DNA from 3 places in the Cytobacillus sp. BC1816 genome. Region 2 is predicted to be linked to each of the others. Evidence: a T-box and tRNA genes for the amino acid it is inferred to sense, from the RefSeq annotation. Region 2 holds a T-box; the other regions hold tRNA genes.

The links. The T-box of region 2 lies ahead of ileS (isoleucine--tRNA ligase). A T-box ahead of a tRNA ligase gene usually reads a tRNA of that ligase, here a tRNA-Ile.
Region 1: it has a tRNA-Ile gene. The T-box ahead of ileS (isoleucine--tRNA ligase) is inferred to sense a tRNA for this amino acid. The anticodon was not compared.
Region 3: it has a tRNA-Ile gene. The T-box ahead of ileS (isoleucine--tRNA ligase) is inferred to sense a tRNA for this amino acid. The anticodon was not compared.

What each region holds. Positions count from the first base shown of each region.
Region 1 is NZ_CP195611.1:4,444,034-4,454,471, reverse strand. Features, by position in the region: rRNA gene ACR42H_RS22645 (23S ribosomal RNA) at 1-937, shown strand, start outside; rRNA gene rrf (5S ribosomal RNA) at 1,190-1,306, shown strand; tRNA gene ACR42H_RS22635 (tRNA-Val) at 1,316-1,391, shown strand; tRNA gene ACR42H_RS22630 (tRNA-Thr) at 1,412-1,487, shown strand; tRNA gene ACR42H_RS22625 (tRNA-Lys) at 1,545-1,620, shown strand; tRNA gene ACR42H_RS22620 (tRNA-Leu) at 1,636-1,720, shown strand; tRNA gene ACR42H_RS22615 (tRNA-Gly) at 1,729-1,803, shown strand; tRNA gene ACR42H_RS22610 (tRNA-Leu) at 1,810-1,898, shown strand; tRNA gene ACR42H_RS22605 (tRNA-Arg) at 1,914-1,990, shown strand; tRNA gene ACR42H_RS22600 (tRNA-Pro) at 1,998-2,074, shown strand; tRNA gene ACR42H_RS22595 (tRNA-Ala) at 2,084-2,159, shown strand; tRNA gene ACR42H_RS22590 (tRNA-Met) at 2,178-2,254, shown strand; tRNA gene ACR42H_RS22585 (tRNA-Ile) at 2,272-2,348, shown strand; tRNA gene ACR42H_RS22580 (tRNA-Ser) at 2,362-2,454, shown strand; tRNA gene ACR42H_RS22575 (tRNA-Met) at 2,467-2,540, shown strand; tRNA gene ACR42H_RS22570 (tRNA-Asp) at 2,544-2,620, shown strand; tRNA gene ACR42H_RS22565 (tRNA-Phe) at 2,645-2,720, shown strand; tRNA gene ACR42H_RS22560 (tRNA-Gly) at 2,735-2,808, shown strand; tRNA gene ACR42H_RS22555 (tRNA-Ile) at 2,813-2,889, shown strand; tRNA gene ACR42H_RS22550 (tRNA-Asn) at 2,904-2,978, shown strand; tRNA gene ACR42H_RS22545 (tRNA-Ser) at 2,984-3,074, shown strand; tRNA gene ACR42H_RS22540 (tRNA-Glu) at 3,082-3,153, shown strand; gene ACR42H_RS22535 (hypothetical protein) at 3,241-3,438, opposite strand; gene glgB (1,4-alpha-glucan branching enzyme) at 3,662-5,608, shown strand; gene ACR42H_RS22525 (glucose-1-phosphate adenylyltransferase) at 5,550-6,695, shown strand; gene ACR42H_RS22520 (sugar phosphate nucleotidyltransferase) at 6,750-7,778, shown strand; gene glgA (glycogen synthase GlgA) at 7,775-9,226, shown strand; gene ACR42H_RS22510 (glycogen/starch/alpha-glucan phosphorylase) at 9,216-10,438, shown strand, end outside.
Region 2 is NZ_CP195611.1:1,752,441-1,762,878, forward strand. Features, by position in the region: gene ACR42H_RS09260 (YggS family pyridoxal phosphate-dependent enzyme) at 1-8, shown strand, start outside; gene ACR42H_RS09265 (cell division protein SepF) at 13-459, shown strand; gene ACR42H_RS09270 (YggT family protein) at 466-729, shown strand; gene ACR42H_RS09275 (RNA-binding protein) at 793-1,566, shown strand; gene ACR42H_RS09280 (DivIVA domain-containing protein) at 1,948-2,466, shown strand; T-box leader at 2,518-2,783, shown strand; gene ileS (isoleucine--tRNA ligase) at 2,879-5,650, shown strand; gene ACR42H_RS09290 (hypothetical protein) at 5,851-6,138, shown strand; gene lspA (signal peptidase II) at 6,218-6,715, shown strand; gene ACR42H_RS09300 (RluA family pseudouridine synthase) at 6,687-7,598, shown strand; gene pyrR (bifunctional pyr operon transcriptional regulator/uracil phosphoribosyltransferase PyrR) at 7,804-8,349, shown strand; gene ACR42H_RS09310 (solute carrier family 23 protein) at 8,489-9,793, shown strand; gene ACR42H_RS09315 (aspartate carbamoyltransferase catalytic subunit) at 9,943-10,438, shown strand, end outside.
Region 3 is NZ_CP195611.1:480,796-491,233, forward strand. Features, by position in the region: tRNA gene ACR42H_RS02480 (tRNA-Glu) at 1-47, shown strand, start outside; tRNA gene ACR42H_RS02485 (tRNA-Val) at 52-127, shown strand; tRNA gene ACR42H_RS02490 (tRNA-Lys) at 165-240, shown strand; tRNA gene ACR42H_RS02495 (tRNA-Leu) at 256-340, shown strand; tRNA gene ACR42H_RS02500 (tRNA-Gly) at 347-421, shown strand; tRNA gene ACR42H_RS02505 (tRNA-Arg) at 429-505, shown strand; tRNA gene ACR42H_RS02510 (tRNA-Pro) at 511-587, shown strand; tRNA gene ACR42H_RS02515 (tRNA-Ala) at 609-684, shown strand; tRNA gene ACR42H_RS02520 (tRNA-Met) at 703-779, shown strand; tRNA gene ACR42H_RS02525 (tRNA-Ser) at 795-887, shown strand; tRNA gene ACR42H_RS02530 (tRNA-Met) at 1,024-1,097, shown strand; tRNA gene ACR42H_RS02535 (tRNA-Asp) at 1,101-1,177, shown strand; tRNA gene ACR42H_RS02540 (tRNA-Phe) at 1,203-1,278, shown strand; tRNA gene ACR42H_RS02545 (tRNA-Tyr) at 1,301-1,384, shown strand; tRNA gene ACR42H_RS02550 (tRNA-Trp) at 1,392-1,465, shown strand; tRNA gene ACR42H_RS02555 (tRNA-His) at 1,477-1,552, shown strand; tRNA gene ACR42H_RS02560 (tRNA-Gln) at 1,578-1,652, shown strand; tRNA gene ACR42H_RS02565 (tRNA-Cys) at 1,660-1,733, shown strand; tRNA gene ACR42H_RS02570 (tRNA-Gly) at 1,748-1,821, shown strand; tRNA gene ACR42H_RS02575 (tRNA-Ile) at 1,828-1,904, shown strand; gene ACR42H_RS02580 (cytochrome c oxidase subunit 2A) at 2,483-2,623, shown strand; gene ACR42H_RS02585 (cytochrome c oxidase subunit II) at 2,636-3,100, shown strand; gene ACR42H_RS02590 (cbb3-type cytochrome c oxidase subunit I) at 3,114-4,808, shown strand; gene ACR42H_RS02595 (SCO family protein) at 4,869-5,501, shown strand; gene ACR42H_RS02600 (hypothetical protein) at 5,498-6,058, shown strand; gene ACR42H_RS02605 (DUF2935 domain-containing protein) at 6,189-6,977, shown strand; gene ACR42H_RS02610 (cation diffusion facilitator family transporter) at 7,209-8,078, shown strand; gene ACR42H_RS02615 (hypothetical protein) at 8,117-8,536, opposite strand; gene ACR42H_RS02620 (MFS transporter) at 8,803-10,029, shown strand; gene ACR42H_RS02625 (DUF3267 domain-containing protein) at 10,146-10,438, shown strand, end outside.

The DNA.
Region 1 (10,438 bases), 2.7 Mb from region 2:
GCACGAAAGGCGTAACGATCTGGGCACTGTCTCAACGAGAGACTCGGTGAAATTATAGTACCTGTGAAGATGCAGGTTACCCGCGACAGGACGGAAAGACCCCGTGGAGCTTTACTGTAGCCTGATATTGAATTTTGGTACAGCTTGTACAGGATAGGTAGGAGCCTGAGAAGCCGGAGCGCTAGCTTCGGTGGAGGCGTCGGTGGGATACTACCCTGGCTGTATTGAAATTCTAACCCGCGCCCCTTATCGGGGCGGGAGACAGTGTCAGGTGGGCAGTTTGACTGGGGCGGTCGCCTCCTAAAAAGTAACGGAGGCGCCCAAAGGTTCCCTCAGAATGGTTGGAAATCATTCGCAGAGTGTAAAGGCACAAGGGAGCTTGACTGCGAGACCTACAAGTCGAGCAGGGACGAAAGTCGGGCTTAGTGATCCGGTGGTTCCGCATGGAAGGGCCATCGCTCAACGGATAAAAGCTACCCCGGGGATAACAGGCTTATCTCCCCCAAGAGTCCACATCGACGGGGAGGTTTGGCACCTCGATGTCGGCTCATCGCATCCTGGGGCTGTAGTCGGTCCCAAGGGTTGGGCTGTTCGCCCATTAAAGCGGTACGCGAGCTGGGTTCAGAACGTCGTGAGACAGTTCGGTCCCTATCCGTCGTGGGCGCAGGAAATTTGAGAGGAGCTGTCCTTAGTACGAGAGGACCGGGATGGACGCACCGCTGGTGTACCAGTTGTCTTGCCAAAGGCATCGCTGGGTAGCTATGTGCGGAAGGGATAAGTGCTGAAAGCATCTAAGCATGAAGCCCCCCTCGAGATGAGATTTCCCATAGCGTCAAGCTAGTAAGATCCCTGAAAGATGATCAGGTTGATAGGTCAGAGGTGGAAGCGTGGCGACATGTGGAGCTGACTGATACTAATCGATCGAGGACTTAACCAAAACGAAAAGCGGAGGCGACTGTTCAACTTCGAGAGACGTTGGAGAGCCGGCCATTCAAATCCTGGTTTTGGGATTTGGAGGGACGGATCGAAACGGCCGAGAAGTTAGGAGCCGAAGCTAGACAAGTCATTGGTGAATACTCGGCAAATGCTTCTTCATACATTATCTAGTTTTGAGGGAATGAAAAATATGAAATTTCCTCTTGAAAAATCTTAAAAAGACGGTATAATAAAACTTGTCTTTGAAAAATAGTCTGGTGGCGATAGCGAGAAGGTCACACCCGTTCCCATACCGAACACGGAAGTTAAGCTTCTCAGCGCCAATGGTAGTTAGGGGCTGTCCCCTTGTGAGAGTAGGACGCTGCCGGGCGTTAATAATGGAGGATTAGCTCAGCTGGGAGAGCATCTGCCTTACAAGCAGAGGGTCGGCGGTTCGATCCCGTCATCCTCCACCATTAATTTAAATGTACAAGCTGCCGGTGTAGCTCAATTGGTAGAGCAACTGACTTGTAATCAGTAGGTTGGGGGTTCAAGTCCTCTCGCCGGCACCACTTCAATTCTTTTAGAAAATAAAGCCATTCAAGCTTTAGGAAGTCTCATAAAAGTATGAGCCATTAGCTCAGTCGGTAGAGCATCTGACTTTTAATCAGAGGGTCGAAGGTTCGAGTCCTTCATGGCTCACCATTTTAATTTCATATTGCGGGTGTGGCGGAATTGGCAGACGCACCAGACTTAGGATCTGGCGCCGCAAGGCGTGGGGGTTCGACTCCCTTCACCCGCACCATTCTTTATGCGGAAGTAGTTCAGTGGTAGAACATCACCTTGCCAAGGTGGGGGTCGCGGGTTCGAATCCCGTCTTCCGCTCCATTTATTGCCGGGGTGGCGGAACTGGCAGACGCACAGGACTTAAAATCCTGCGGTAGGTGACTACCGTACCGGTTCGATTCCGGTCCTCGGCACCAGTAGAATTTAATAATGCGCCCGTAGCTCAATTGGATAGAGCGTTTGACTACGGATCAAAAGGTTAGGGGTTCGACTCCTCTCGGGCGCGCCATTATATACGGGGAGTAGCTCAGCTTGGTAGAGCACTTGGTTTGGGACCAAGGGGTCGCAGGTTCGAATCCTGTCTTCCCGACCATTTAATACTGGGGCCTTAGCTCAGCTGGGAGAGCGCCTGCTTTGCACGCAGGAGGTCAGCGGTTCGATCCCGCTAGGCTCCACCATGAATATTTTAACATTTCGGCGGTGTAGCTCAGCTGGCTAGAGCGTACGGTTCATACCCGTGAGGTCGGGGGTTCGATCCCCTCCGCCGCTACCATTTCATTCATCGATGCTGGACCTTTAGCTCAGCTGGTTAGAGCAGACGGCTCATAACCGTCCGGTCGTAGGTTCGAGTCCTACAAGGTCCACCATTTTCATTTATACGGAGGAATACCCAAGTCCGGCTGAAGGGATCGGTCTTGAAAACCGACAGGCGGGTCAAACCGCGCAGGGGTTCGAATCCCCTTTCCTCCTCCATAATATTATTGTCGCGGGGTGGAGCAGTCCGGTAGCTCGTCGGGCTCATAACCCGAAGGTCGCAGGTTCAAATCCTGCCCCCGCAATCTGGTCCGGTAGTTCAGTTGGTTAGAATGCCTGCCTGTCACGCAGGAGGTCGCGGGTTCGAGTCCCGTCCGGACCGCCATTTCTACAAAAAAATTAATAATATGGCTCAGTAGCTCAGTCGGTAGAGCAAAGGACTGAAAATCCTTGTGTCGGCGGTTCGATTCCGTCCTGAGCCACCATTTTAGAACCCTATGCGGGTGTAGTTTAGTGGTAAAACCTCAGCCTTCCAAGCTGATGATGAGGGTTCGATTCCCTTCACCCGCTCCAAAATGGGCCTATAGCTCAGCTGGTTAGAGCGCACGCCTGATAAGCGTGAGGTCGATGGTTCGAGTCCATTTAGGCCCACCATTTTATATTATTGTTCCGCAGTAGCTCAGTGGTAGAGCATTCGGCTGTTAACCGAACGGTCGTAGGTTCGAATCCTACCTGCGGAGCCATATATGGGGAAGTACTCAAGTGGCTGAAGAGGCGCCCCTGCTAAGGGTGTAGGTCGGGTAACCGGCGCGAGGGTTCAAATCCCTCCTTCTCCGCCATATTATTGGCCCCTTGGTCAAGCGGTTAAGACACCGCCCTTTCACGGCGGTAACACGGGTTCGAATCCCGTAGGGGTCATACAAAAAAGCTGTCAACAATTTGTTGGCAGCTTTTTTGTTGTCTTTTCTGTTCCAGCTTACCCTCGGTTAGTTGCTTCTCTGTTTTTTAATCAAACATCTCTTCTTCCTTACTTAATTTATTGCCCGGGTTATTCAAATCAATTTCAGAAGATATCCCCGTATAAGGGCCTCTAAACATATCCCCTATGGCCATAATCTTGCCATCCGGTGCTTCAAATAATGGAATTCTTATTTCATTTTTTGATGCCTCGTTTAATAAAAACTCCTCTTCTTTATTGCTCAAAATATTATTCTCCTTTCATTTTTTGCTTGCATACTTTGTTTTATCTTGTCTAAGTTTACCGGAGATTATGTCGAAGGCTGTTAAATTGGGCAGAATGCTATCAGTTTTTAGCGGGATTTGAATGTTGTTGTCACAAAATTAAAAAAACTTTTACAAGGATTTTTCTCACCTTCCACGAATATAACAGGAAAGTCAAAAGAAACGACACTGGGTGGGGAGAAGGATGGTAGTGGATACTTTGGTTCCAACCGATTATCAGCTGCATTTGTTCCATGAAGGGACATATTATGAGAGTCACCAGTTATTTGGTGCACATGTAGTTTCAAATGGTGGAGAAGTGATTACCCGTTTTTGCGTGTGGGCACCGAACGCCGAAATTATCAGATTAGTCGGTGATTTTAATGATTGGAATGGAGAAGGCTATACCTTACATAGAGTGAATAATGAAGGTGTCTGGTTTATTCAGCTGGATGGAAACATGGAAGGTGCCTTGTATAAGTATGAAATTGAAACAAAGAAAGGGGATGTGATACTAAAGGCTGATCCTTATAGCTTTTTTTCAGAAGTAAGGCCCAATACAGCATCTAAAGTATATTCGCTGGACGGATATCAGTGGAATGACAGCAAATGGATGCAAAAAAAAGAAACGAAGCCTATTTATACTGAGCCTGCAGTCATTTATGAAGTCCATCTGGGTTCGTGGAAGCAAAAAGAGTCTGGAAGTCTGTATACATACAGGGAGCTTGCAGATGAACTCATTCCTTATGTGGTGGAGCATGGGTTTACGCACATAGAATTGCTTCCTCTAATTGAGCATCCGCTCGACGCTTCCTGGGGCTATCAGGGAACAGGTTATTACTCTGTTACAAGCCGTTATGGCAGCCCGCATGATTTTATGTATTTTGTTGATCAGTGCCATCAGCAGGGTGTTGGGGTCATTCTGGACTGGGTACCGGGGCACTTCTGCAAAGATGCCCACGGTCTTTACCAGTTTGATGGTTCGTATTTGTATGAGTATGAAACAGAAGGCGACAGAGAGAACAGAGTATGGGGGACTGCTAATTTTGACCTCAGCAAAAATGAAGTGCAAAGCTTTCTTATTTCCAACGCTGTTTTTTGGATGGAAAAATATCATATTGATGGCTTCCGGGTTGATGCGGTGGCTAATATCATCTATTGGACTAACCGGGATGGAAAGACAGAAAATCCATTCGGCACCCGTTTTCTGCAAAATTTAAATAAAGTTGTTTCTCAATATGACTCCTCCTTTCTTATGATGGCAGAGGATTCAACAGACTGGCCGCAAGTGACTGCACCAGTCCATTATGGGGGGCTGGGTTTTCATTACAAGTGGAATATGGGCTGGATGAATGACGTTCTTACATATATGGAAACAGCACCTGAGAGGCGATCTGATGTTCATGGAAAGATGACGTTTTCGCTTTTGTATGCTTTTACAGAAAACTTTGTACTGCCTTTTTCACATGATGAAGTTGTCCATGGGAAAAAATCACTGCTTGATAAAATGCCGGGAGATTACTGGCAAAAATTTGCGCAATTCAGGCTCCTGCTTGGCTACATGATTGCCCACCCCGGCAAAAAGCTTCTTTTCATGGGGAGCGAACTTGGGCAGTTTTCCGAATGGAAAGACAAAGAACAGCTTGATTGGCATCTGCTTGATTACGAGATGCATAAAAAAGCAAATGATTATGTGAAAGAATTAATAAAGATTTATAAACGTTCAAAGGCTCTTTTTGAGCTTGATCACCTTCAGGATGGCTTTGAATGGATTGATTGTCATAATGCAGACCAATCCATCTTTTCTTTTATCAGAAAAGGCTCAAAAGTGGATGATTTTCATGTGATTGTCTGCAATTTCACACCTGCTTACTACCCTAATTATCGTATTGGGATTCCAAAGGCGGGGTCTTATAGGGAAATACTCAACAGTGATAAGGATAGCTTTGGAGGATCAAATTGCACCAATAAGAGGGTCCTCAAGACTGAGGAAAAAGAGTTTCATGGCAAGCCGTTCAGTTTGGAAATGTCTGTTCCGCCATTTGGCATTTCAATCTTACGCCCTGTAAAACATCGGAAGGAGAGGAAGGAAAATGGGAAAGAAAAAGTGCGTCGCAATGTTATTAGCAGGAGGGAAAGGGAGCAGGCTTAGTTCTCTGACAAAAAGTCTTGCGAAACCCGCAGTTCCGTTTGGAGGGAAATACCGGATTATTGATTTTACATTGAGCAATTGCACTAATTCCGGTATTGATACAGTAGGTGTTCTTACCCAATATCAGCCGCTGGTTCTGAATTCGTATATTGGCATAGGAAGCGCATGGGATCTTGATAGAAAGAACGGCGGTGTGACAGTGCTGCCCCCTTACAGCGAATCATCGGAAGTCAAGTGGTATACAGGAACAGCGAGTGCCATTTATCAGAACCTCAATTATCTAAAGCAATATGATCCAGAATATGTCCTGATTTTATCCGGTGATCATATTTATAAGATGAATTATGAGCTGATGCTGAATTATCATATTGAAAAAGGCGCCGATGCCACTATTTCTGTAATTGAAGTGCCTTGGCCGGAGGCAAGCAGGTTCGGAATCATGAACACGGATAAGGAGATGCGGGTCGCAGAATTTGAGGAAAAACCAGCATATCCCAAAAATAATTTGGCCTCTATGGGAATATATATTTTTAATTGGTCTGTTTTAAAGGAATATCTGGAAATGGATGACCGCAATCCGGAATCAAGTCATGATTTTGGCAAGGATATCATTCCATTAATGCTTGACGAAAATAAAAAGCTGTTCGCATACCCGTTCAATGGCTACTGGAAGGATGTCGGTACAGTCAAGAGCCTGTGGGAGGCAAATATGGATTTATTGGATGATGAATGCGAGCTGAATCTATTTGATCATGATTGGAGGATCTATTCAGTGAATCCGAATCATCCTCCACAGTATATTTCAACTCAAGCAGAGGTTGCGGAGTCTTTAATAAATGAAGGCTGCACAATTGAAGGGGAAGTTGAAAAGTCAGTGCTATTTCAAGGGGTTCTGGTTGGGAAGAATACTGTGATCCGTGAATCGGTCATCATGCCTGATGCTGTAATTGGTGAAAATGTCTATATTGAAAAGGCGATTGTGCCAAGCGGAATGAACATACCTGATGGCGTTGTGATTAGTGCTTCCGAAGAAGATGATGAAATTATTCTGATAACACAGGAAATGATACAGGGAATTTGTTCTTAATTCACAGCCTGGATGCCAAAACGGCGCCTGGCCAATAAAACGGGAGGTAATGTCATGAAGAAGAGAATGCTTGGTGTGATAGACGCAACAACCTACCATGAAGATTTAGAGGAATTGACAGTACACAGGTCGCTCGCAGCTGTTCCGTTTGCAGGCCGCTATAGGCTAATCGATTTTGTTCTCTCCAATATGGTCAACTCGGATATTGAAAGTGTTGCCATATTTCCGAAGTATCAATATCGCTCTTTAATGGATCATCTTGGTTCGGGGAAAAACTGGGACCTAAATAGAAAAAGGGATGGGCTATTCTTTTTCCCATCTCCTTTGCTGGATAGTCCAAGTAAAGGTATTGGATCTTTCAATCACTTTGCTGCTAATTTGGATTATTTTTATCGCAGTAAACAGGAGTATGCATTGATCTCAAACTGTTTTACCGTTTTTAATATGGATTTCAGGCCTGTTCTAGATAGACATATTATGACCGGTTGTGATATTACAGTTGTTCGGCAGGATGGGCGCTCCCTTGAAATGTACCTTGTAAAAACTTCGCTGCTCGTTAGCTTAATAGAGAATAGAAACGAAACTGGATACACATGCATGAGTGATGTCGTTACAGACATCCATCATTCCTACACGATATGCAATTATGAATATGACGGTTTGGCCGTCATGATTGATTCCATTGAAAATTACTTTGCTGCCAGCATGGGGCTATTGGAACCAGAAGCATGGAATAATATTTTTCTGCGCAGCCAGCCGATTTATACAAAAGTAAAAGATGAACCGCCAACCCGTTATATGAAAGGTGCAAGCGCAAAGAATTCGATGATTGCGAATGGATGTATGATTGAAGGGACAGTTGAGAACAGCATTATCTCCCGCGGGGTGAAAATTGGCAAAGGTTCAGTCGTGAAAAACTGCATGATTATGCAAAAAACCCAAATTGGAGAAAACTGTGTTTTAGACTCCGTTATTTTAGATAAAGATGTTAAGGTAGAATCCGGTGCCAGGATTGAGGGAAGACATGAAATGCCTCTGGTTATTCGCAAAGGTACCGTACAAGGAGCGCTGATGAACTCGTGAAAGTATTGTTTGCTGTTTCTGAATGTGTTCCATTCGTTAAATCCGGAGGTCTTGCCGACGTAGCCGGTTCTCTTCCAAAAGAACTTGCAAAGCAGGGGACTGACGTACGGGTTATTCTTCCTAAGTATGGTTCCATATCAGATGATTTAAAAAAGAAAATGTCTAAAAAGTGCGAGTTTACAGTTCAAGTAGGCTGGAGAAACCAGTTTTGCGGAATTGAAGAACTTGAGCATCAGGGAATCGTATTCTATTTTGTTGATAATGAATACTACTACAACCGTGAAAAATTATACGGGTATTATGATGATGGAGAGAGGTTTGCCTATTTTAACCGGGCCGTGCTGGATGCTCTTCAGTATATTGATTTCTACCCGGATGTCATTCACAGCCATGATTGGCATACTGGGATAATTCCTTTTCTGCTTAGGGTTGAGTATCGTTCGAAAAAGGGGTATGAGTTCATTCGGACAGTCTTCACCATTCATAATCTTCAGTTTCAGGGAATCATGCCGGGGAGTGCTTTAGGGGATCTATTAGGGCTTGACTATAGCCACTTTCATCCAGATAAGCTTGAATTCTTCGGAAATATCAATTTTATGAAGGGCGGACTTGTTGCTGCTGATAAAATTACAACAGTCAGCCCTACTTATAAAAATGAAATTCAAACGAAATATTACGGAGAGAAACTGCATGATTTGCTGAAGCGCAGAGCTTATGATTTGGAAGGAATCTTAAATGGGATTGATGATGAGTTTTATAATCCTGAGAAGGATCCATTTATAAAAGAGAACTATGCCGTTGAAAAGCTTCAGATTAAAAAAGAGAATAAGATGCATCTTCAGAAAAAATTCAGCCTGCCGGTAAAGGAAGAGGTTCCTCTTATAGCCATGGTTACAAGGCTGACAAAACAAAAGGGCCTGGATCTAGTTAAATGTGTGCTCCATGAGCTTATGCAGGATGATATACAAGTTCTTGTTTTGGGAACTGGGGATCCTGAGTTTGAGCAATTTTTCAGGGAGATGGAAGCGGGGTACCCAGATAAGTGCAAAGCATTTATTGGGTTTGATGAGGGGCTTGCACATGAATTCTATGCAGGATCCGATTTATTCTTAATGCCTTCACAATTTGAGCCCTGCGGTTTAGGGCAGATGATCGCAATGAGGTATGGATCCATTCCCATCGTCAGGGAAACAGGCGGATTAAATGATACTGTTCATTCTTATAATGAATACACAGGAGAAGGCAACGGCTTTTCCTTCAGCCATTTTAATGCCCATGATATGCTGTACACTATTAGAAGAGCAATAAGCTTTTACGGTGACAGCAAAGTATGGGAGCAAATTATGAAAAATGCAATGGGAATGGATTATAGCTGGGCGCAATCTGCTTTCAAATACAATCAGCTATATGCAGGCCTTGTTTCAAGGAGTGAAAGCCATGTTTTCTGATCGTGATGAGTTCAAAGAGGAATTCCTGAAGAAACTGGAGATGTCCTGCGGTAAAAGCTTTGGTGAAAGCACAGAAAGAGATCATTACTTCACGCTCGGAAATATGATCAGGGAACATGTGAGCACAGAGTGGATTAATACAAATGAGCGGTACCGCATCGACCGTGAAAAGCAGGTGTATTACTTATCCATCGAGTTTTTATTAGGGCGCCTGCTTCATCATAATCTGATAAACCTGGGAATTGAGCAGGTTGTCAAGGAAGGTCTGGCAGATCTGGGAATTGACTTGAACCGCCTTGAAGAAATCGAGGCAGATGCAGGGCTTGGAAACGGCGGGCTGGGACGTCTGGCAGCTTGCTTTATGGATTCACTGGCATCCTTGAATCTTCCCGGCCATGGCTGCGGAATTCGTTATAAGCATGGACTATTTGAGCAGAAAATTGTGGATGGCTATCAGGTGGAGCTTCCGGAGCAGTGGCTGCGGAACGGTCATGTCTGGGAAGTAAGAAAAGCAGACCTGGCAATTGAAGTTCCTTTTTGGGGCAAAGTCGAAACGGCAGAGGACGACGGCAGGCTTGTTTTCCGCCATGTGAATGCTGAGACGATTTCGGCTGTTCCTTACGATATGCCTGTCGCTGGATATAAAACAGATACCATTAACACTCTTAGGCTTTGGAATGCTGAACCCTCTCCTTATCCTGTAAATCATGATATTTTAAAATATAAACGGGAAACCGAATCTGTTTCGGAGTTCCTATATCCTGATGATACCCATGATGAAGGGAAGATTCTAAGGCTGAAGCAGCAATACTTTCTGGTTTCGGCCAGTATCCGTTCCATTGTGCGTTCCTATCGAAAGCAGCATAATAGTTTAAGAGACTTCCATGAGTTTGTGAGCATTCATATTAATGATACACATCCGGTCCTTGCGATTCCTGAACTTATGAGAATCCTGCTGGATGAAGAAGGAATGGGCTGGGAGGAAGCCTGGGACATTACCGTCCGGACGATTGCCTATACGAATCATACAACTCTTTCGGAGGCGTTGGAGAAATGGCCTGTCCGCATTTTCCAGCCTTTGCTTCCGCGGATTTATATGATAGTTAATGAAATCAATGAGCGCTTTTGCCGCGAACTTTGGGACAGATATCCGGGTGACTGGAAGCGGATTGAGGATATGGCGATCATCGCACATGACCAGGTTAAGATGGC
Region 2 (10,438 bases):
AGGATTGATAAAATGAGTATAAAATCAAAATTTAAAACATTTTTCTTCCTGGATGATGAATATGACTATAAGGAAGAGGAAATCATCGAAGAAGAAAGAGAGCCGGTGAAGCAGGTGCAAAAGCAGCAGCAGCCAGTTCAAAAACAGAACATCGTCAGCCTCCAAAGTGTGCAGAAGTCTTCTAAAGTAGTTCTTGTTGAACCGCGTGTTTATGCAGAAGCACAGGATATTGCGGATCAGCTGAAAAACAGAAGAGCTGTTGTTGTCAATCTGCAGAGAATAGAAAAAGATCAGGCGAAGCGGATTGTTGACTTCCTAAGCGGAACCGTTTATGCCATCGGCGGAGATATTCAAAAGATTGGAACTGATATTTTTCTATGTACCCCTGACAATGTTGAGGTTTCAGGAAATATCTCTCAGCTGATGAAAGAACAAGAATTAGAAAATACGAGGTGGTAGCATTTAATGGAATTAGTATTTGGGATATTGTCATCTGCAATTTATTATTACTCGTGGGCACTGATTATTTATATTTTGCTGTCCTGGTTCCCTAATGCCAGGGAATCCGCTTTTGGCCAGTTTCTTGCAAGGATTTGTGAACCGTACCTTGAGCCTTTCCGCAAAATCATTCCTCCGCTTGGAATGATTGATATCTCTCCTATTGTGGCTATCTTAGTTTTGCGATTTGCCACTGGAGGTTTGCAGCAGCTTTTTTATTGGATTTCATAATACTACAAACAGGGCTATCAAAATGGCCCTTTTTTATTTGTGTAAAAAGGAGGTTCCTTAAAGATGACCATTTATCAGCACTTCCGGCCGGAAGAAAAAGAATTTGTTGATCAGGTTCTTAACTGGAGAGACCTTGTGGAAAATACATATGCTCCGAAGCTTACTGATTTTCTTGATCCAAGGGAGCAGCAAATCCTTAACAGCGTCATAGGGCAGCATTCCGGAATTTTATTTGCTTTATTTGGCGGAACTCCAAATTCTGAGAGAAGGAGAGCCCTCATATTTCCGGATTACTATGACAGTGATGAGGGAGATTTTCAAATTCGGCTGTTTGAACTTGAATATCCAAAAAAGTTTGTCACCATAGAACACCCGCAAGTGCTGGGCAGTCTAATGTCTCTGGGGCTAAAAAGAGGAAAATTCGGTGATATCCTTTTTGAAGATGACAGAATCCAGTTTTTTGCAGCACAAGAAATTGAAGATTACATCAGCCTGCAGCTGCAGTCAATTGGCAGAGCTTCCGTGTCTCTGAAAAAAAAGCCATTTTCAGAGGCGATCCAATCAGCAGAAGTGTGGAAAGAAAGCTCCATCACCTCTTCATCCCTGAGATTGGACACAGTCATCTCAGCCATCTACAATATCTCCAGGCAAAAATCCCAGCTCTATATCCAGCAGGGACTAGTCAAAGTCAATTGGACGCAAATAGAAAACCCCTCATTTGAATGCCAGCAAAGCGACATCATTTCAGTCAGGGGACAAGGCCGTTCCAAAATAATAGAAATAGATGGGAAAACAAAGAAGGACAAATGGAGGATTATTACTGGGAGGCAAGGGTAATAGAAGGGGGGAATATTAAAAATACCCACTTATGGTTTTTATAGTTTTAAAATGTAATACATGTTTAAGACGCTGAGTTGACTGTAGCGGAGGCCACTTGACTCCTGCGGGAGGAGAGGGAGCGGGAGACCCCGCAGGCGAAGCCGAGGAGGCTCCCGTTCCTCCCCGCAGAAAGAAAGTGCCCGAAGCGGAAGTCAACGGGCAATATAAATTACAAAAACAATTAATTACCTGTCAAAAGAAATAATTATAAACTTTGAAGGAATTTGAAACAACCTGTCGAATAAATAATCAAAAGACTACGGAGTCTGCTATAATTAAAATGAACCAGCAGGCTCAAACCAATTTACATAAGATCAACAGACCTGGGAGGTGGCAAACATGCCATTAACACCGTTAGATATTCATAACAAGGAATTCAGCAAAGGATTCCGCGGTTATGACGAAGATGAAGTAAACGAATTCCTGGACCAGATCATTAAGGACTACGAAATCCTGATCAGGGAAAAAAAAGAGCTTGAAGAAAAGCTCAATGATACGAACGAACGCATAGGCCACTTTACCACAATTGAAGAAACACTTAATAAATCTATTGTGGTTGCACAGGAAGCAGCAGAGGAAGTCAAGCGCAATGCCCATAAAGAAGCGAAGCTAATCGTTAAAGAAGCTGAAAAGAATGCTGACAGAATTGTGAACGAATCCCTATCTAAAGCGAGAAAAATCGCACTTGATATTGAAGATTTAAAGAAACAGTCCAAAGTATTCCGGACACGTTTCAAAATGCTTGTTGAAGCACAGCTTGATATGCTAAACAACGATGATTGGGATCATTTAATGGAATATAAGCTGGATTCCACTGAACTTAAGTCATTAAGAGAAGAAGAAGAATCACTGGCTTGACGAAAGCTGGAAATATCGCATATAATTTTAAAACAAAGTAAAATACGATGTTTATCAACAATGAGAGGGACAGTACAGTTTTTTTCAAAGCTTAAGTACAGATTGGCATAGTCACTCTGTAAGCGAGCCGGGGATGGTGGAAGCCCGGGTATAAGCAAAAGCTGGAAAATCACCCTTGAGTTCCTTGCCGAACGTACATCTATCAGTAGGCCAAGGCGGTTCATTCACGTTAAGAATTCTTTGAGCGGATGAAATACAGGTCATATTTCATCTACAAGGGTGGTACCGCGGGAGAATATAACCTTCTCGTCCCTTTTTGGGATGAGAAGGTTTTTTTGTATTTCACTGTGGTTTTTATCAGCTCTCATTGGCTATCATGGTATTTAATGAGTTATAAACAGGAGGCAAAGGAATGGATTACAAAGATAGTTTATTAATGCCAAAAACCGAATTCCCAATGCGCGGCAATCTTCCAAAGCGCGAACCTGAAATTCAGGCAAGATGGGAAGAGATGAATATTTATGAAAAGGTCCAGGAACGGACCAAAGGCCGTCCAATGTTTGTTCTGCATGATGGTCCTCCTTATGCAAATGGCGACATCCACATCGGCCATGCGCTGAATAAAATCTTAAAGGATTTCATCGTACGCTCTAAGTCAATGACTGGCTATAATGCTCCATATGTTCCTGGGTGGGATACACATGGTTTGCCAATTGAGCAGGCGTTGACAAACAAAGGCGTAAAGCGTAAAGAAATGAGCGTTGCGGAATTCCGCAGGCTTTGTGAAGAGTATGCATATGAGCAGATTGACAGCCAGCGCGGTCAATTTAAGCGCTTAGGCGTCCGCGGTGACTGGGAGAATCCATACATCACTCTAAAACCTGAGTACGAAGCCCAGCAAATAAAAGTATTTGGGGAAATGGCGAAAAAAGGCTATATCTATAAAGGCAAAAAGCCTGTATATTGGTCACCATCATCTGAATCAGCTCTGGCTGAAGCTGAAATTGAATATAAAGATAAACGTTCACCGTCCATCTATGTTGCTTTTAAAGTAAAAGATGGCAGGAACGTATTGGATCAGGATACTCATATTGTTATCTGGACTACTACTCCATGGACTATTCCGGCAAACCTAGGAATTTCAATTCATCCGGACCTTACCTACAGTGTAGTTGAGGCAAACAGCAAAAAGTTTATGGTTGCTGAAGATTTACTGGCTTCAGTGGCTAAAGAGTTTGAATGGGAAAACTATAAAGTTGTCCAATCGGTAAAAGGGACCGACCTCGAAAATGTAGTTGCCGAGCATCCTCTTTATGGCCGTGATTCTCTTGTTATGCTGGGTGAGCATGTTACAACTGATGCTGGTACTGGGTGTGTACACACAGCTCCTGGCCATGGGGAAGACGATTTCCATGTAGGCATGAAGTACGGGTTAGATGTATTATGCCCGGTTGATGATAAAGGAAACATGACTAGTGAAGCTCCTGGCTTTGAAGGTTTATTCTATGATGCAGCCAATAAGCCGATTACTGAAAAACTTGAGGAAGCTGGGGCTTTATTAAAACTTACTTTTATTACTCACTCTTATCCGCATGACTGGAGAACGAAAAAGCCAGTTATTTTCCGTGCTACTGCCCAATGGTTTGCATCCATTAAAGATTTCCGCAATGAACTTTTGGAAGCTGTTAAGGAAACAAATTGGTATCCTGCATGGGGTGAGACAAGACTATTTAACATGGTCCGGGACCGCGGTGATTGGTGCATCTCCCGCCAGCGTGTATGGGGTGTGCCAATTCCTGTCTTTTATGCGGAAAATGGAGAAGAAATTATCACAGATGAAACCATTGAACATGTATCAAATCTTTTCCGCGAACATGGTTCGAACATCTGGTTCGAGAGAGAAGCGAAAGAACTGCTGCCTGAAGGATTTACACATCCAGGAAGCCCGAATGGCCAGTTTACAAAAGAAACGGATATCATGGACGTATGGTTCGATTCCGGTTCTTCCCATCAGGCAGTTCTTTTAGAGCGCGACGATTTACAGCGTCCTGCAGACTTATACCTTGAAGGCTCTGATCAATATCGAGGCTGGTTTAACTCTTCACTTTCAACTTCAGTAGCAGTAACAGGAAAAGCACCTTATAAAGGTGTTCTGAGCCACGGGTTTACACTTGATGGCGAAGGAAGAAAAATGAGTAAATCCATTGGAAACGTAGTTGTTCCAGCAAAAGTCATGAATCAGCTTGGTGCTGACATTCTGCGTTTATGGGTGGCGTCAGTTGATTATCAGGCAGATGTCCGGGTATCTGATGCTATTCTGAAGCAGGTTGCGGAAGTATATAGAAAGATCCGCAATACGTTCCGCTTCTTGCTTGGAAATCTGGATGATTTTAACCCGGCAACTGACTCGGTTTCATTTGAAAACCTGCGCGAAGTTGACCAGTTTATGCTTGTTAAGCTGAATAAACTGATCAAGAATGTTCGAGAGTCTTATGACCGCTATGAGTTTGCCAGCATCTACCATGCTGTTAATAATTTCTGTACATTGGACCTAAGTGCATTCTATCTTGATTTTGCAAAAGATGTCCTGTACATTGAAGCGAAAGATAATGCAGAACGCCGAGCTATCCAAACTGTTTTATATGAGAGCCTGATTGCTCTGACAAAACTTGTTGCACCTATCCTTTCCCATACTTCAGATGAAGTTTGGAGCTTTATTCCGAATGTGAAGGAAGTAAGTGTACAATTGACGGATATGCCAGAATATCAAGAGCTTCCAAACGCGAAACAGCTGGAAGTAAAGTGGACTGCATTCATGAAGCTTCGCAATGATGTTCTTAAAGCATTGGAAGAAGCGCGTAATGAAAAGGTGATCGGCAAATCTCTTACTGCTAAAATAACCCTTTATGTAAACGATCAAGCAAAGAGCCTATTGGATTCAATTCAGGAAAATCTTCAGCAAATCTTTATCGTTTCTGGATTTGAGATAGCAGGCAGCCTGTCAGATGCACCTGAAAATGCAGTGAAATTTGAAAATACTGCAATTGTGGTTTCCAAAGCTGAAGGCAAAACATGTGATCGCTGCTGGACAGTCACTCCAGAAGTCGGCCAGACAGAAGGCTATGACACTCTATGCCCTCGCTGTGCTGAGGTTGTAAAAAATAATTATAGCCACTTGGCTTAAATACCGGCAGTCCCTCAATTATTTGAGGGACTGTTTTTTGATAAATGAGGTTCTTTTTTAATTATAAGGGGACTTCGAAATCCATTTTATAAATAATTCCACCTTCACTAAATGTTGTGCCGTTTGCTAAAAGTTTGCCCGTGTCTGAAATCCGTTCCGAGAAGATAATAAAGTAAACATCATAGAACGGAGGAAACGGCATGGATGCAAAGGCAGATAGGCTATATTCAGAACTCCGTAATACAAGACAGGAAATATTGGAAAGACTGATGGAAGGCAATAGTTCTGCTTTAATAAAACCTATTTTATTGGAAGAACTGCATGATATCGAACAAACACTCAGCAAAATTGAATCTGGAAGCTTTGGCAAATGTGAAATTTCAGGTGAACTGCTTCCGGCAGATTTGCTGCAGATGATCCCTACCTTGAAAACAATGGAGGATTGCAGCAGGCTGGGCAGATTCTACAGAAAATCTATTTTCCACTGAGTTTAGGCGTGTGCTGTGTTTTTTATTCAGTTTGTGCTAAAATGCAAAGGTAATGATATGAGATATGGGGGTTGCCTTTGTGTTTTATTACATAATTGCATTGTTCGTGATAGCACTTGATCAGTTTACGAAATGGCTGATTGTTAAGAACTTTGAATTAGGGGAAAGTGTTAAAGTTATTGAGGACTTTCTTTATATTACATCTCACCGCAACCGTGGCGCTGCCTGGGGCATCCTGCAGGGGCAAATGTGGTTTTTCTACGTAATAACCGTTATTGTCATAATTGGTATCATTTATTACATTCAAAAAGCAGCCAAAGGCAAATTGCTTCTTGGAGTCTCTTTGGGCCTGATGCTGGGCGGAGCGATTGGAAACTTTATTGACAGGGTATTTCGAAAAGAAGTGGTGGATTTCGTAAACACTTATATTTTTGGCTATGACTTTCCTGTTTTCAATATTGCTGACTCGGCGCTGGTCATTGGTGTAGGGCTATTGATGATTCAGATGCTGCTTGAAGAGAGAGAAGCAAAGAAAAAGGAGAAATCTTATGGAGAAAATGGAACACATCATTCCTGATGAACAGGCAGGAGAACGAATAGATAAAGTGTTATCCACATTGAATGCAGATTGGTCAAGAACGCAGGTTCAGCAATGGATCAAAGATGGCAATGTCCTTGTAAATGGGCAGAAGCCGAAAACCAATTACAAATGTACGGCAAATGATAAAATTGAAATATCTATTCCTGAACCTGAAGAATTAGATGTCGTGCCGGAAAAAATGGATCTGAATATTTATTATGAAGATAAAGATGTCCTGGTGGTGAACAAACCAAAAGGAATGGTAGTTCATCCGGCAGCCGGCCATGGCACTGGCACCCTTGTAAATGGACTTATGGCACATTGCACAGATCTTTCAGGAATTAATGGGGTCATGAGGCCAGGAATCGTTCATAGAATCGATAAAGATACATCGGGACTTCTTATGGTTGCTAAGAATGATATGGCACATGAAAGTCTTGTGAATCAGCTGATGAATAAAACCGTTACACGTAAGTACCGTGCCATTGTCCATGGAGTTATTCCTCACGACTATGGAACGATTGATGCGCCAATTGCCCGCGATCCCAAAGACCGTCAAAGCATGACTGTTGTTGACAATGGAAAACATGCGGTTACGCATTTTCAGGTCCTTGAGCGTTTCAGGGATTTTACACTGGTGGAATGCCAGCTGGAAACGGGAAGAACCCATCAAATCCGTGTTCACATGAAATACATTGGCTACCCTCTGGCAGGAGATCCTAAATATGGTCCAAGAAAAACTCTTGATCTTGGAGGCCAAGCACTGCATGCAGGGATCCTTGGATTTGATCATCCAAGAACAGGCGAGTACCTGGAATTTGAAGCACCTATGCCTGCCTATTTCAAGGAGCTATTAGATAAACTGGCAAATAATCGTTGACAATTGTCCAATTGTGCTATAAGATGACAATAGTTGAATAAGTCCTTTAAAACAGTCCCGTGAGGCTGGGAAGGAAACGGATTGAATAAGGAGAATTGTATCCTTATTCTGCAGAAACAGAAACGTTTACCCTCTCGCCAGATCGGTGAGAGGTTTTTTGTATATAACATTAACCGAAGAGAATCAGATAATAGAGGTGATCAGAATGCCGCAGCAAAAAGCAATTGTTTTGGATGACCAGGCAATCAGGAGAGCGCTGACAAGGATTGCTCATGAAATCATAGAGAAAAATAAAGGGATTGAAAATTGCATCCTGATTGGAATCCGGACCAGGGGGATTTACCTGGCGAATCGCCTGGCTGAGCGGATCGAACAAATAGAAGGTGCCAAAATTGATGTAGGCGAACTTGATATCACTCTCTATCGAGATGATCTTACGAAAAAGACTGAAAATCAGGAGCCGCTTGTCAAAGGCTCAGACGTCCCAAAAGATATAAATGATCAGAAAGTGATCCTGGTCGATGATGTTCTTTATACAGGAAGAACGGTCAGAGCTGCCCTTGATGCGCTGATTGACATCGGAAGGCCATCCCAGATTCAGCTGGCAGTCCTTGTGGACCGGGGCCATAGAGAGCTTCCGATAAGAGCTGATTATGTAGGCAAAAACATTCCAACCTCAAGTTCGGAGAAAATTGTTGTCGAGCTGAAGGAAGTGGATGAAAACGATCAAGTAAGCATTTTTGAAAATTAAATAGCCCTTTTAAATTCAGTCCAGAGAGGCTGGCAAAGGGGAACTCAGCAGAAGCAGTCTGTCTTTTGCTGTGCTCTTATACCCTCTTTGCGAATCTGGCAAGGAGGGTTTTTTAATTAAATGAAGAGGAGAGATTGGCATGCATAAGCCTATTCTGGATATAAAAGATGTTCCAAAACCGGCCCATTGGCTGACATTAAGTATACAGCACTTATTCGCAATGTTCGGAGCCACTATACTTGTACCTTACTTAGTAGGATTAAATCCTGCCATAGCTTTAATCTCAAGCGGACTTGCAACCATCGCTTTTCTCATCATAACAAAATGGCAGGTACCGGCATACTTGGGATCCTCCTTCGCATTCATTGCTCCGATCATCGCAGCAAAAGCTGCTGGCGGCCCGGGTGCTGCCATGATCGGAAGCTTTATGGCAGGACTCGTATATGGAGCCATAGCATTGATCATCAAAAAAGCAGGCTACCGCTGGATTATGAATCTGCTTCCACCAATCGTGGTCGGCCCGGTTATCATTGTAATCGGTTTGGCATTAGCAGGCACAGCAGTCGGTATGGCCATGAACAACCCTGAAACGGGTGAATACAGCATGCTGCATTTCTCAGCAGCGCTCATCACTTTAGGTGCAACAATCATATTCTCCATCTATGCAAAAGGAATGCTCAGCATGGTGCCGATTCTTGCAGGTATCATTATCGGGTATGTATACTCACTGGCTGTGGGCCTGATAGACTTCTCGCTTGTACAGCAGGCAGCCTGGTTCGAAATGCCGGAATTCCTAATCCCGTTCGCTGATTATGAAGTGAGGATAACCCTAGATCTGGCACTTCTAATGATTCCGGTGGCTGTTGTGACAATCTCTGAACATATAGGCCATCAGCTTGTCCTTGGAAAAGTGGTTGGGAGAGACTATATAAAAGAACCGGGTCTTCATCGCTCCATTCTTGCTGATGGAACAGGTACAATGATCTCGGCATTAATCGGGGGTCCGCCAAAGACAACTTACGGTGAAAACATTGGTGTACTGGCCATTACGAAAATTTACAGTGTCTATGTACTGGCAGGTGCTGCAGTCATCGCCATCATCTTCGGATTCATTGGCAAGGTAACAGCACTGATCAGCTCGATCCCTACTCCAGTAATGGGAGGCGTATCGATCCTGCTGTTCGGGATCATCGCTTCATCAGGATTAAGAATGCTTGTTGACAGCAAAGTGGATTTTGGAAACAACCGTAACCTGGTTATCGCATCAGTCATCCTTGTACTCGGAATTGGCGGAGCCCATATTGAAATTTGGGCATTCAAATTGGAAGGGATGGCACTGGCAGCGATCAGCGGTGTTCTCCTGAACCTGATTCTCCCTGGAAGAGAAGAGGCTAAGGAAGATATGTTTGAAGCTGAAAACGAAAAAAAAAATAATGTAGCTTAACGCTTTTTAACTAAGTCCCGAGAGGCTTATAAGGGTGTTGGCGGCAAACAGGCTATACGGGAACAGTGTATCCGTATATCTGGCTGCCTCAACTTTGCAGCACCCTGACCAAATCGGCAGGGTGTTTTTTTTGAAGAGGAGGAAAAAAATTGAAACATTTGCTCACTACCTCAGAGTTGGAAATTAAAGAAATCAATAAAATACTTGATGATGCGCAATGCTTTTTAAACGGCGGAACCTGGACTCCTGAACAAAAGGTTTTTGTCGCCAACCTCTTTTTTGAGAATAGCACAAGGACAAAATGCAGCTTTGAAGTAGCTGAAAGGCGGCTTGGACTGGACATAATCCCATTTGAAGTCAGCACGTCAAGTGTATCCAAGGGTGAATCATTATACGATACGGTAAAAACACTTGAAGCAATCGGTGTGCATGCAGTCGTTATTCGTCATAGCCAGGACCGCTATTTTGACGAATTGACAGGAAGAAGCGGTGTTTCCATTCTGAATGCAGGGGACGGCTGCGGCCACCATCCAACACAATCACTGCTTGACCTGCTGACAATTAAACAGGAATTCGGTTCCTTTGAAGGATTAAAAGTAGCCATCATTGGTGATATTGCCCATAGCCGTGTCGCAAGATCCAATG
Region 3 (10,438 bases), 1.3 Mb from region 2:
GCCCTTTCACGGCGGTAACACGGGTTCGAATCCCGTAGGGGTCACCATTTTGGAGGATTAGCTCAGCTGGGAGAGCATCTGCCTTACAAGCAGAGGGTCGGCGGTTCGATCCCGTCATCCTCCACCATAACTTTTGAACGAGCGATTTGCTCTTCTAAAGGTATGAGCCATTAGCTCAGTCGGTAGAGCATCTGACTTTTAATCAGAGGGTCGAAGGTTCGAGTCCTTCATGGCTCACCATTTTAATTTCATATTGCGGGTGTGGCGGAATTGGCAGACGCACCAGACTTAGGATCTGGCGCCGCAAGGCGTGGGGGTTCGACTCCCTTCACCCGCACCATTTTAAGCGGAAGTAGTTCAGTGGTAGAACATCACCTTGCCAAGGTGGGGGTCGCGGGTTCGAATCCCGTCTTCCGCTCCATTATTTTGCGCCCGTAGCTCAATTGGATAGAGCGTTTGACTACGGATCAAAAGGTTAGGGGTTCGACTCCTCTCGGGCGCGCCATATTACGGGGAGTAGCTCAGCTTGGTAGAGCACTTGGTTTGGGACCAAGGGGTCGCAGGTTCGAATCCTGTCTTCCCGACCAGCGACACTTCTTTTATTACATGGGGCCTTAGCTCAGCTGGGAGAGCGCCTGCTTTGCACGCAGGAGGTCAGCGGTTCGATCCCGCTAGGCTCCACCATAAATATTTAGTCATAATGGCGGTGTAGCTCAGCTGGCTAGAGCGTACGGTTCATACCCGTGAGGTCGGGGGTTCGATCCCCTCCGCCGCTACCAATATGCTTATTTTTCGGAGGAATACCCAAGTCAGGCTGAAGGGATCGGTCTTGAAAACCGACAGGCGGGTCAAACCGCGCAGGGGTTCGAATCCCCTTTCCTCCTCCAGATTTTATTTAATAATACTATCGCGGGGTGGAGCACGCCCGAATAATCTTTCTGAAATCGGGGCGGTACTTCATTGAATAAGCTGCGAGATGAAATGCTAGATGTGAGCATGGAAAAATCACATAAATAATACTATCGCGGGGTGGAGCAGTCCGGTAGCTCGTCGGGCTCATAACCCGAAGGTCGCAGGTTCAAATCCTGCCCCCGCAATCTGGTCCGGTAGTTCAGTTGGTTAGAATGCCTGCCTGTCACGCAGGAGGTCGCGGGTTCGAGTCCCGTCCGGACCGCCATTTTTACAAAAAGTAAATAATATGTGGCTCAGTAGCTCAGTCGGTAGAGCAAAGGACTGAAAATCCTTGTGTCGGCGGTTCGATTCCGTCCTGAGCCACCATTTCCTTAGTCTTTTCAGACTTGGAGGGGTAGCGAAGTGGCTAAACGCGGCGGACTGTAAATCCGCTCCTTCGGGTTCGGCAGTTCGAATCTGCCCCCCTCCACCATTTATATAGGGGTATAGTTTAATGGTAAAACGAAGGTCTCCAAAACCTTTGATGTGGGTTCGATTCCTGCTACCCCTGCCAGTAGGATAGTGGCGGTTGTGGCGAAGTGGTTAACGCATCGGATTGTGGCTCCGACATTCGTGGGTTCGATTCCCATCAATCGCCCCATTATTCTTTTAGACAGCATTATTATTGGGCTATAGCCAAGCGGTAAGGCACCGGACTTTGACTCCGTCACTCGCAGGTTCGAATCCTGCTAGCCCAGCCATTTTTAAGGCAGCATAGCCAAGTGGTAAGGCAGAGGTCTGCAAAACCTCCATCCCCGGTTCAAATCCGGGTGTTGCCTCCAACTGATAATCATATGCGGGTGTAGTTTAGTGGTAAAACCTCAGCCTTCCAAGCTGATGATGAGGGTTCGATTCCCTTCACCCGCTCCAACATATGGGCCTATAGCTCAGCTGGTTAGAGCGCACGCCTGATAAGCGTGAGGTCGATGGTTCGAGTCCATTTAGGCCCACCATTATACATACCATTTTCAAACTAATTCCAATAGGGATTGGTTTTTTTGTTTATAGAAACTTTTCTTGAAATGGTTATGGGATACCTATTTAAAAGCTTCTGTTCCCAAATCTTTGTATCAATCAATATGTATAAAGCCTGTCTCTTAGAGAGACAGGTTTTTTTAAAATAAAGAAAAGTAGATGATGGAGTTTCGTTTAAATTTCTTCCTGTAAGTTAGGAAGTTTGAATGCAAGGGAACGAAAGAGGATTAATCATTCCTAAGACAACGGGAAAGGGGATATAAGTGACAAAAAGTCTAATTGTACCTAAAGAAGAAAAGCGAATATGAAGAAGCGAGATCTTAAGACTCCCCATTAGCATGGGGTTATTCGTGAGTAGATCTTTTGTGAACTATTTGTGAATCGTCATGCTTGCCAGTATAGAATTCAATGGAGGAAAACCTTGATATTACTGTGTTTTTGCTTATATCTCAGCATCTTTGCCTGCGAATATATGAAAAAAGTGTGATTCATTTCACTTTTATGAAAACCCTTCTCAACTATGATGTAGGTAACAAAGCTAAGGAGCTGATAGAAGGTGGAAACGCGAAAAGTGGTCCAGAGCAGTTCAAAGGAACATAACTCTCTAAGGGGTACGTTCTTTTCAGTTACAGTTGTGGGGCTTGGGATCTTTGTTACTTATTTAATTGTGTATGGCCTGTACATGACCAGATTATAGGGGGGATATAAAATGATGCATCGGTCGGAGAAGATATGGCTGATATTAAGCTTTGGAATGATTATTGGATTCATGCTGATTACGGGCTATCAGACATTCGCCCTGGAGATGGGGCCGCCAAGCTATGGAGAGCGAATTGATCCTCAAAAAGTGGATGAAACAGCGCCATTCGATAATCCCGGGATTAAAAAGGTAGGCGAGAAAGAGTATGAAGTAGTCATGACCCTTCAGGTATTCAGCTTTACCCCAAATGAAATTGAAGTTCCTGCAGGATCAACGGTTCATTTTACTATGACATCAAAAGATGTCGTGCATGGCTTTCAGGTTGCTGACACGAACTTAAATGCAATGGTTGTGCCTGGCTATGTACAAAAGATCACTCAGAAATTTGATAAGCCGGGTGAATATTTGGTTCTTTGCAATGAGTACTGCGGTGCAGGCCATCAGATGATGAGTACTACCATTACGGTGAAATAAAGGGGGGATAACAGTGGAAACAGTTATTAAGCAAACGGGAAAAACACAAGCTTTTAAGGATAAAGCAAATAAAGTTATGGGAATTAGCCTGGAGGATGCAAAAATAACGAAATCATATTTATCTGTTGCTTTTTTAGCCATCCTGCTGGGCGGAATACTTGGACTTTTGCAAGGACTGAACCGGGCTGGAATGCTGGAATTGCCGGCATGGCTGAACTATTATCAGGTTCTTACAGCTCACGGTCTGCTGCTGGTAGTCGTTCTTTCGGCTTTCTTCACAATTGGTTACTTCTATGCTGGATTATCGCATACTCTGGGAGGACTGCTTCCTAAGGTAAGAAAGATGGCCTGGATTGGCTTCTGGATGAAGATTTTCGGATTTGTCCTAGCTGTGATTCCGATTTTAATGAATGAAGCATCTGTTATGTATACTTTCTATCCGCCAATGGCTGCTTCACCCATTTTCTATATCGGCTTAGTCTTCATTGTATTGGGTGTATGGATGTGCGCCTTTGGTGCATTTATTAATGTGGCTAGCTGGCGAAAGAGGAATCCCGGCCAGCATATCCCTATTCTTTCTTTCTTTGCAACCGGTGTATTTGTTCTCTTATTTTTTGGAAGCATACCTGTAGCCATTGAGGTTTTTACCATTATCCCTTGGGCTTTTGGATGGGTGGAGACAATAAATGTCATGGTTGCACGCACGCTGTTCTGGGCGTTCGGCCATACGCTGGTAAACATCTGGTATTTAACGGCGGTCTCTGCCTGGTATGTTATAGTACCGAAGATTATTGGCGGCCGAAGATGGAATGACCTTTTAACAAGGATTGTGGTTATTGCACTAGTAATTATGAATATTACCGGCGGCTTCCATCATCAGATTATTGATCCTGGTATTTCTGAACCTGTGAAATACATGCATGTGTTTATGAGTTTGGCAATTGGTTTCCCTTCATTAATGACTGCTTATGCTATGTTTGCCGTATTTGAGCGTACAGCGAGAAAGAAAGGCGGAAGAGGTCTTATCGGCTGGTATAAGAAACTTCCTTGGGGAGATGTTCGATTCCTCGCACCATTTATCGCGATGGCTGCTTTTATTCCTGCCGGAGCGGGAGGAATAGTACAAAGCACAAACCAATTGAACCAGGTAGTTCATAACACAATGTGGATTGTCGGTCATTTCCACTTAACACTTGGCATGTCTGTCGTCATGACGTTCTTCGGTATCAGCTACTGGCTTATTCCTTATGTATCAAAAAGAATGCTGACACCGCAGATCAATAAACTTGGGGTTATACAAACGATCATATGGACGCTCGGTATGATCATCATGTCCGGTGCGATGCACTGGGTGGGTCTGCTGGGTTCTCCAAGAAGAACTTCCTATTCAACATACTTTGACAATGCAACTGCTTTAAGCTGGGATCCTTATCTGTTCTTCCTGGCTATCGGTGGTACCCTTCTGATGATCGGTGTACTTATGCAGGTATATGCTGTATTCTACCTCATGTTCTTTGCGCCAAAAGGAAACACAGAATTCCCTGTTGCGGATGTAGAAGAGGATGAAGCGCCAACACCTAGATGGACAGAGCGCTGGGGGTTATGGATTGTGTGTATGATTGTCCTTGTCGGCATGGCTTATGTCATTCCATTGGTCGATTTTATTGTCAATGCTCCTCCAGGTTCACCTCCTTATAAAACCTGGTAAGGAAAGAGAGATAGCTCGGGTGCTGGGCTGTCTCTTTCTTTTAAAAGGAAGTGATGAATCATGTTTCCAAAAAATAAAACGGCACTTTCAAGCTTGGTTGTACTGGTGTTTGGCGTGATCCTTTTTTACATTGGCACAGATGGCTTTCAGGCTTTTACTGCTGAAACAGCCAGGGTTAATCAGTTAATGGATGAAAAGCCCAAGTTCCCGGATGTAACGCTTGAAGATAATAACGGGAAGACCTATTCTTTCACAGAATTTGAAGGGAAGTATGTGTTTATTACCTTTTTATATACTTCATGCGGTACTGTTTGTCCTGAACTGGAGGTTAATATGTCTGAAGTATATAAACGGATTCCAGAAAAGTATATTGGCCAAGATATTCAATTCCTGAGCATTAGTTTTGATCCAAAGCGGGATACTCCCAAAACATTGGAAACTTACCGCAAGGCTTTTGGCAGTGACGGAGAAACGTGGAGAATGGCGAGGATACCGAAACAGATGGAGCTTGAATCTCTGCTTGATCGATTTGGCGTCATTGTCATTCCAGATGAATACGGCAATTTTGCCCATAACTCTGCCTTTTATCTGGTGAATCCAAAAGGACAGTTAGTTGAAGTCATGGATTACACCTTAATTGAAGAAGCGGCTGAACGGATAACGGAGATTCTGGAGAGCGGAGGGGAAGAATGATGAAGTCATCAGTTTACGGATTACTCCTGCTGCTTGTATTGATGCTTCCGCCTGCAGCTGATTTTCTGGAGTCCATCATGATTACCCATATGCATATGCAAATGCCTTTACTGGTGATCTCTGGTATATTCATGGCAAAGTTCTTTCAGAATCGCTTCACGGAATTTTTCTCAAAATGGAATGAAAACGGAGTGCCGGGTATATTGCTGTTTTCAATCATTCTGGTGTATTGGTCTCTGCCAAGGACAATGGATGAAGCATTGACGCTTACGAGTGTGGAAGTCTTTAAATTTATCTCACTTCCATTTTTGGGCGGTGTGCCATTGCGGGACAGCTGGCCAAAGCTAAGTTCATTTTGGAAGCATGCTCTCATTATTTTCTTTACTATCTTATTTTTAGCTCTAGGATGGCTATACATCTGGTCCCCTGTACAGCTTTGCAATAACTATTTGGTCATCGAGCAGATTACGCTGGGTTGGGGTTTTATTTCAACTGCGTTTGCAATGGTTATTTACTTGATTTATAGCTATTTTATGGATTTTTCTAAATATGAGTAAAAGAATGACTGCTGCCTTCTTGGGAGCAGTTTTTACATTTATCAGCTGGTTTATCTGCTTCAATAAAAGAATAATGGCAGAAAATCATAAATATATATGAGAAGGAGTGAGTAATTGGGGAGGGGAAAACATGGCGAATCCAATAGTCGTTAGATCGCTGGATGAAATTAAATTTTGGTCCAGGATTATGAAAGAACATGCACTATTTTTAAGTTTAGGGTTTACCTATGAACAGAAACAATTAATTGCCGAAGCACAGCAATTTATCGCTTTATTTGAAAGAATCGAGGAAAAGCTGGCCAGATTTACAATCAACTCAGAACTTAGCCAGGTTCAGGCATTTAATAATGAGGTTTATCAAGCAGCTGCTGCCATCTGGAGCTATAAGAGGAAAGTGCTGGGGCTGACATTAAGATGCGAAATCCGTTCAAATAATTTTCCTTTATTGATTGACCATATCAGCAGAGAAGCTGCATACTTTGCAAATCGATTAAAAGACCTCAACTCAGGGATACTCGCACCAAAACCGGAAGCTATTATAGAAGAAAATGTCTTCTTTTTAAGGATCATGGCTGACCATGCTAAGTTTATTGGCCATTTACTGGATCCTTCGGAAAGAAAGCTGGTAGAACAGGCAAGAGAGTTTAGCCATGATTTCGATCAATTGGTCTTTCAAGCTGTTGATCTTGACTCTATGCAGCCTGAATCAGAAACGAAACCAATACTTAGCCATTTTTTAAATGAGAATAAAGTATCAGTTGCTTCATTAAGGGATTTCAAGAAAACAGCCAGAGAATTAATAGAGGCCTGTCGGATCAAAAGCAATATTCATCCTCTTCTGGCTGATCATACGTTTAGAGAAGCTGAGAGATTTTTGGAAATTATTGATTTGTTTGAGACGAGTCTTAAGAAGGCTTAGATTTGCTTGGAAGATGGGCTGTTTCTTTCAGGCTGTACAAATTCTGTTTCTTCTATATGTACATTAAGATGATTCAAATCAAGCCAGCCTATTATGGGGCTGGCTTGAATTTTCACTAGTGCAACTTAATTGCATTTTGCTTATTTATTTAATAAAAGACAAAAAGATTGCTCTAGACCCACCCGAATTCCGCTTGGTAATATAATCAAGGGTAAATTAGGAGGCTGGGGCATGGAAGAGGAAAAGTATTATAACCTTAAGTTAGGCGAACGTGCTGCTTTTATTAGTATTGCAGCTTATATATGTCTTTCTGTACTAAAATTAACAATTGGATATGTGAGTGACTCTGCTGCTTTGAAAGCAGATGGGTTGAATAATACAACAGATATAATCGCTTCAATTGCAGTGCTTATAGGGCTTAGGATTTCTCAGCGTCCGCCGGATAAAAATCATGGGTATGGCCATTGGAAGAGTGAGACCATTGCTTCCATGGTAGCTTCCTTCATAATGGCTGCAGTAGGTCTTCAAGTTCTGCTAAATGCTGTTTCATCCATGTTTGATGGAGTTAATGAATCTCCTGATATTTTTGCGGCATATACCGGAGTTATTTCTGGAGCTGCAATGTACTTTGTATACCGATACAATAAAAATTTAGCTATGAAAATTAACAGCAAGGCCGTAATGGCAGCGGCAAAGGACAATATTTCAGACGCATGGGTGAGTATAGGCACTGCCGTCGGAATTTTTGGTTCGCAGCTGAACATGCCATGGCTTGATCCATTAACAGCCGTTTTTGTCGGGTTTTTAATATGCAAAACGGCTTGGGATATTTTTGTACAAGCCTCCCATGAACTATCTGATGGATTTGATGAAAAAAAGATTAAGCATTATCAGGATGTCATCAAAAATGTAGACGGGGTAAAAGGCATTAAAGATATTAAAGGCAGAAGCTATGGAAACAATGAAGTGATTGATGTGGTTATTCTGGTTAATTCCAAGCTTGATATTAAGGAAGCCCATGATATTGCGACACATGTGGAGAAAGTAATGATGAAGGATTATGGGGTTTATGATGTTCACGTCCATGTGGAACCGAATTAAAAAAGAAATGCGTCTCTTGATGAGGCGCATTTCTTTTTCTAGCTGAACATTTTATCCAATTCCCGTAAATGATCATAGGCATTTACCAGTTGTTCCGGTACTATTTTTCTTCCAAAATCCCAGGAGTTTTTTTCAATTTCAGACATGAGCTGTTCTTTCTCGTCATCTTCTCCGTACATTAGCGTTCTTATATCATGTTTGTTTTTCTTGAAGTCCAGATAATACCCGATTTCATGGAATAGCATTAATTTAACCAGGTTCTCATCTGTTTCTTTTATTTTAAAATTAATTTTTGCTATGTAGCCGTTCACTTTCAGGTAGTTAAACTTAATTGTATTTGTTGAAACGTTGTAGCTCATGGGTGCAGTAAGTGTATTGCAGAACTCATAGTTAATATCCAATTGGAACCCATCCAAGGTGTTTTTTATAATCTTTTCGATATCCCATATGTAAAGCACGTATTCTGTTGATCTCCTTTCTTTTAATAGTTTAAGTTGATTATACAGACATTAAGGAAAATCGTGATATGTTTTTCTGAAAATAGGAACAAGCTACCATGATCTATATTGTTTTTCAGAATGGAAAACATATAACTGAGCTGGCTGCTGCATGCATTTTTAATATGTTAAGCTAAATGATAGATTTTTAATATTAGATTAAGAGCTTAACTTTATAGAAATCATGCTGGTTTGCAACGAAAATTCTTTTAGATAGGGGTTTAGTGATGAATCGTTCATTTTACGCTCTTCTAGTAAGCCAGACAGCAGCGAATCTTGGGTTTGCCCTGTACACGATGGCTGTGGTGCTGCATTTGTATAATGAAACAGGGAGCACAGCACTTTCTGCAGCCGTCACATTGGTTAGTGTCATATCGAGAATGATCAGCAATATACTGCTTCCATCCATTTCGGATAGATTTCAGCCAATAAATCTATTGAAGTTTTCCCAGATAAGCCAGATCGTTCTGATTGCTGGATTAATGATGTTACTCTCGCAGCAATTGACGGATTTTATGTTAATGGCTATTTTCTTTGTGTTGGCCCTTATATCCTTTTTTAATGGCATTTTCTCACCTATTAAAATATCCATGGTAAAAGCTGTTATTCCTAAAAAGCAAAGAGTCAAAGCGAATAGCCTGCTCTCAAGTGTTGACCAGACTTTCTTGTTTGCAGGGTGGACTTTTGGTGGTATCCTGTTAGCTTTCCTTGGCAAACAATTCACATTGATCATTACGATCATTCTACTTTTTATTTCTCTTCTAAGCTTGTTTTTGATAAAAATAAGCCAATCACCTGCTGTGAACTCAAACTTCCGAATGCTGTCCAGTCTAATGGCTGGCTGGAAATTGCTCTTCCAGGATAAAGGGCTTCGAGTACTGATCATAATGGATTTAATAGAAGCTTGGGCAGGAACGATTTGGATTGGTGCGGTTACGTTAACCTATGTGGAGGATGCCCTTGGAAAGGGGGAGTCCTGGTGGGGCTATATCAACGGAGGATATTACTTAGGCACTATTGCTGGAGGAATCCTCATTTACCGGCTTTCTTATTTACTGCAAGGCCGTTTGATTATTTTTATGCTGATTGGCTCCAGTGCTTTCGGGATTCTTACTTTGGGGTATGGTTTTATATCGAATCCTTTCTTAGCGCTGCTATTTGTAATATTGATGGGACCTTCCTATCAGCTGCGGGATCTTGCACAAACCACTATGTATCAAAATAGTGCAGATGAAACAATGCTCACGAAAATTCTTGCTGCTAAATCTGTCTTAAACGAATTGATTTTCGTTGTCTCCATTTTGGGCATAGGGGTCTTAACTGATCTAATCGGTGTCCGGTTTATTTACATTTTATCAGGAATATTATTAATCATTTCGTCCATCTTTGGTTTTATTCAGCTGAAGCTTCAAGGTAAAGGTAATGCATTAGAAGCTGGCAGTTTGGAGGGCTAAAGGCAATGGGGAGAGCAATAAAGGATATAAGCTGACGGCAATGGCCATTTTTTGAAACTTTGCTGTTTGTGATCCGTAAATATAGGTAATCGACTAATTCCTCGCGGGGTGAAAATTTGCAAAATAAAAAACAAACGGTTGTTTTCATTTCAATGATGAAATTGCAGGTTTATTTATTCATTGCAACGATTGCGCTGGTATTTGGAGTGCTCTTTTTACATGCCGTAATTTATGGCGGAGGCGAAATGTCTTTTGATCTTATAGGTATGCTATTATTTTTAGCTGGTATGGTCGTTATAGTTATTTTGCATGAAGTCATCCATTTGGCAGGTTTTCGCTATATTGGCGGTGTCCCATGGAGTGAAATGTCCTGGGGAGTCAATTTGAAATTGGGTGTGGCCTATGCCCA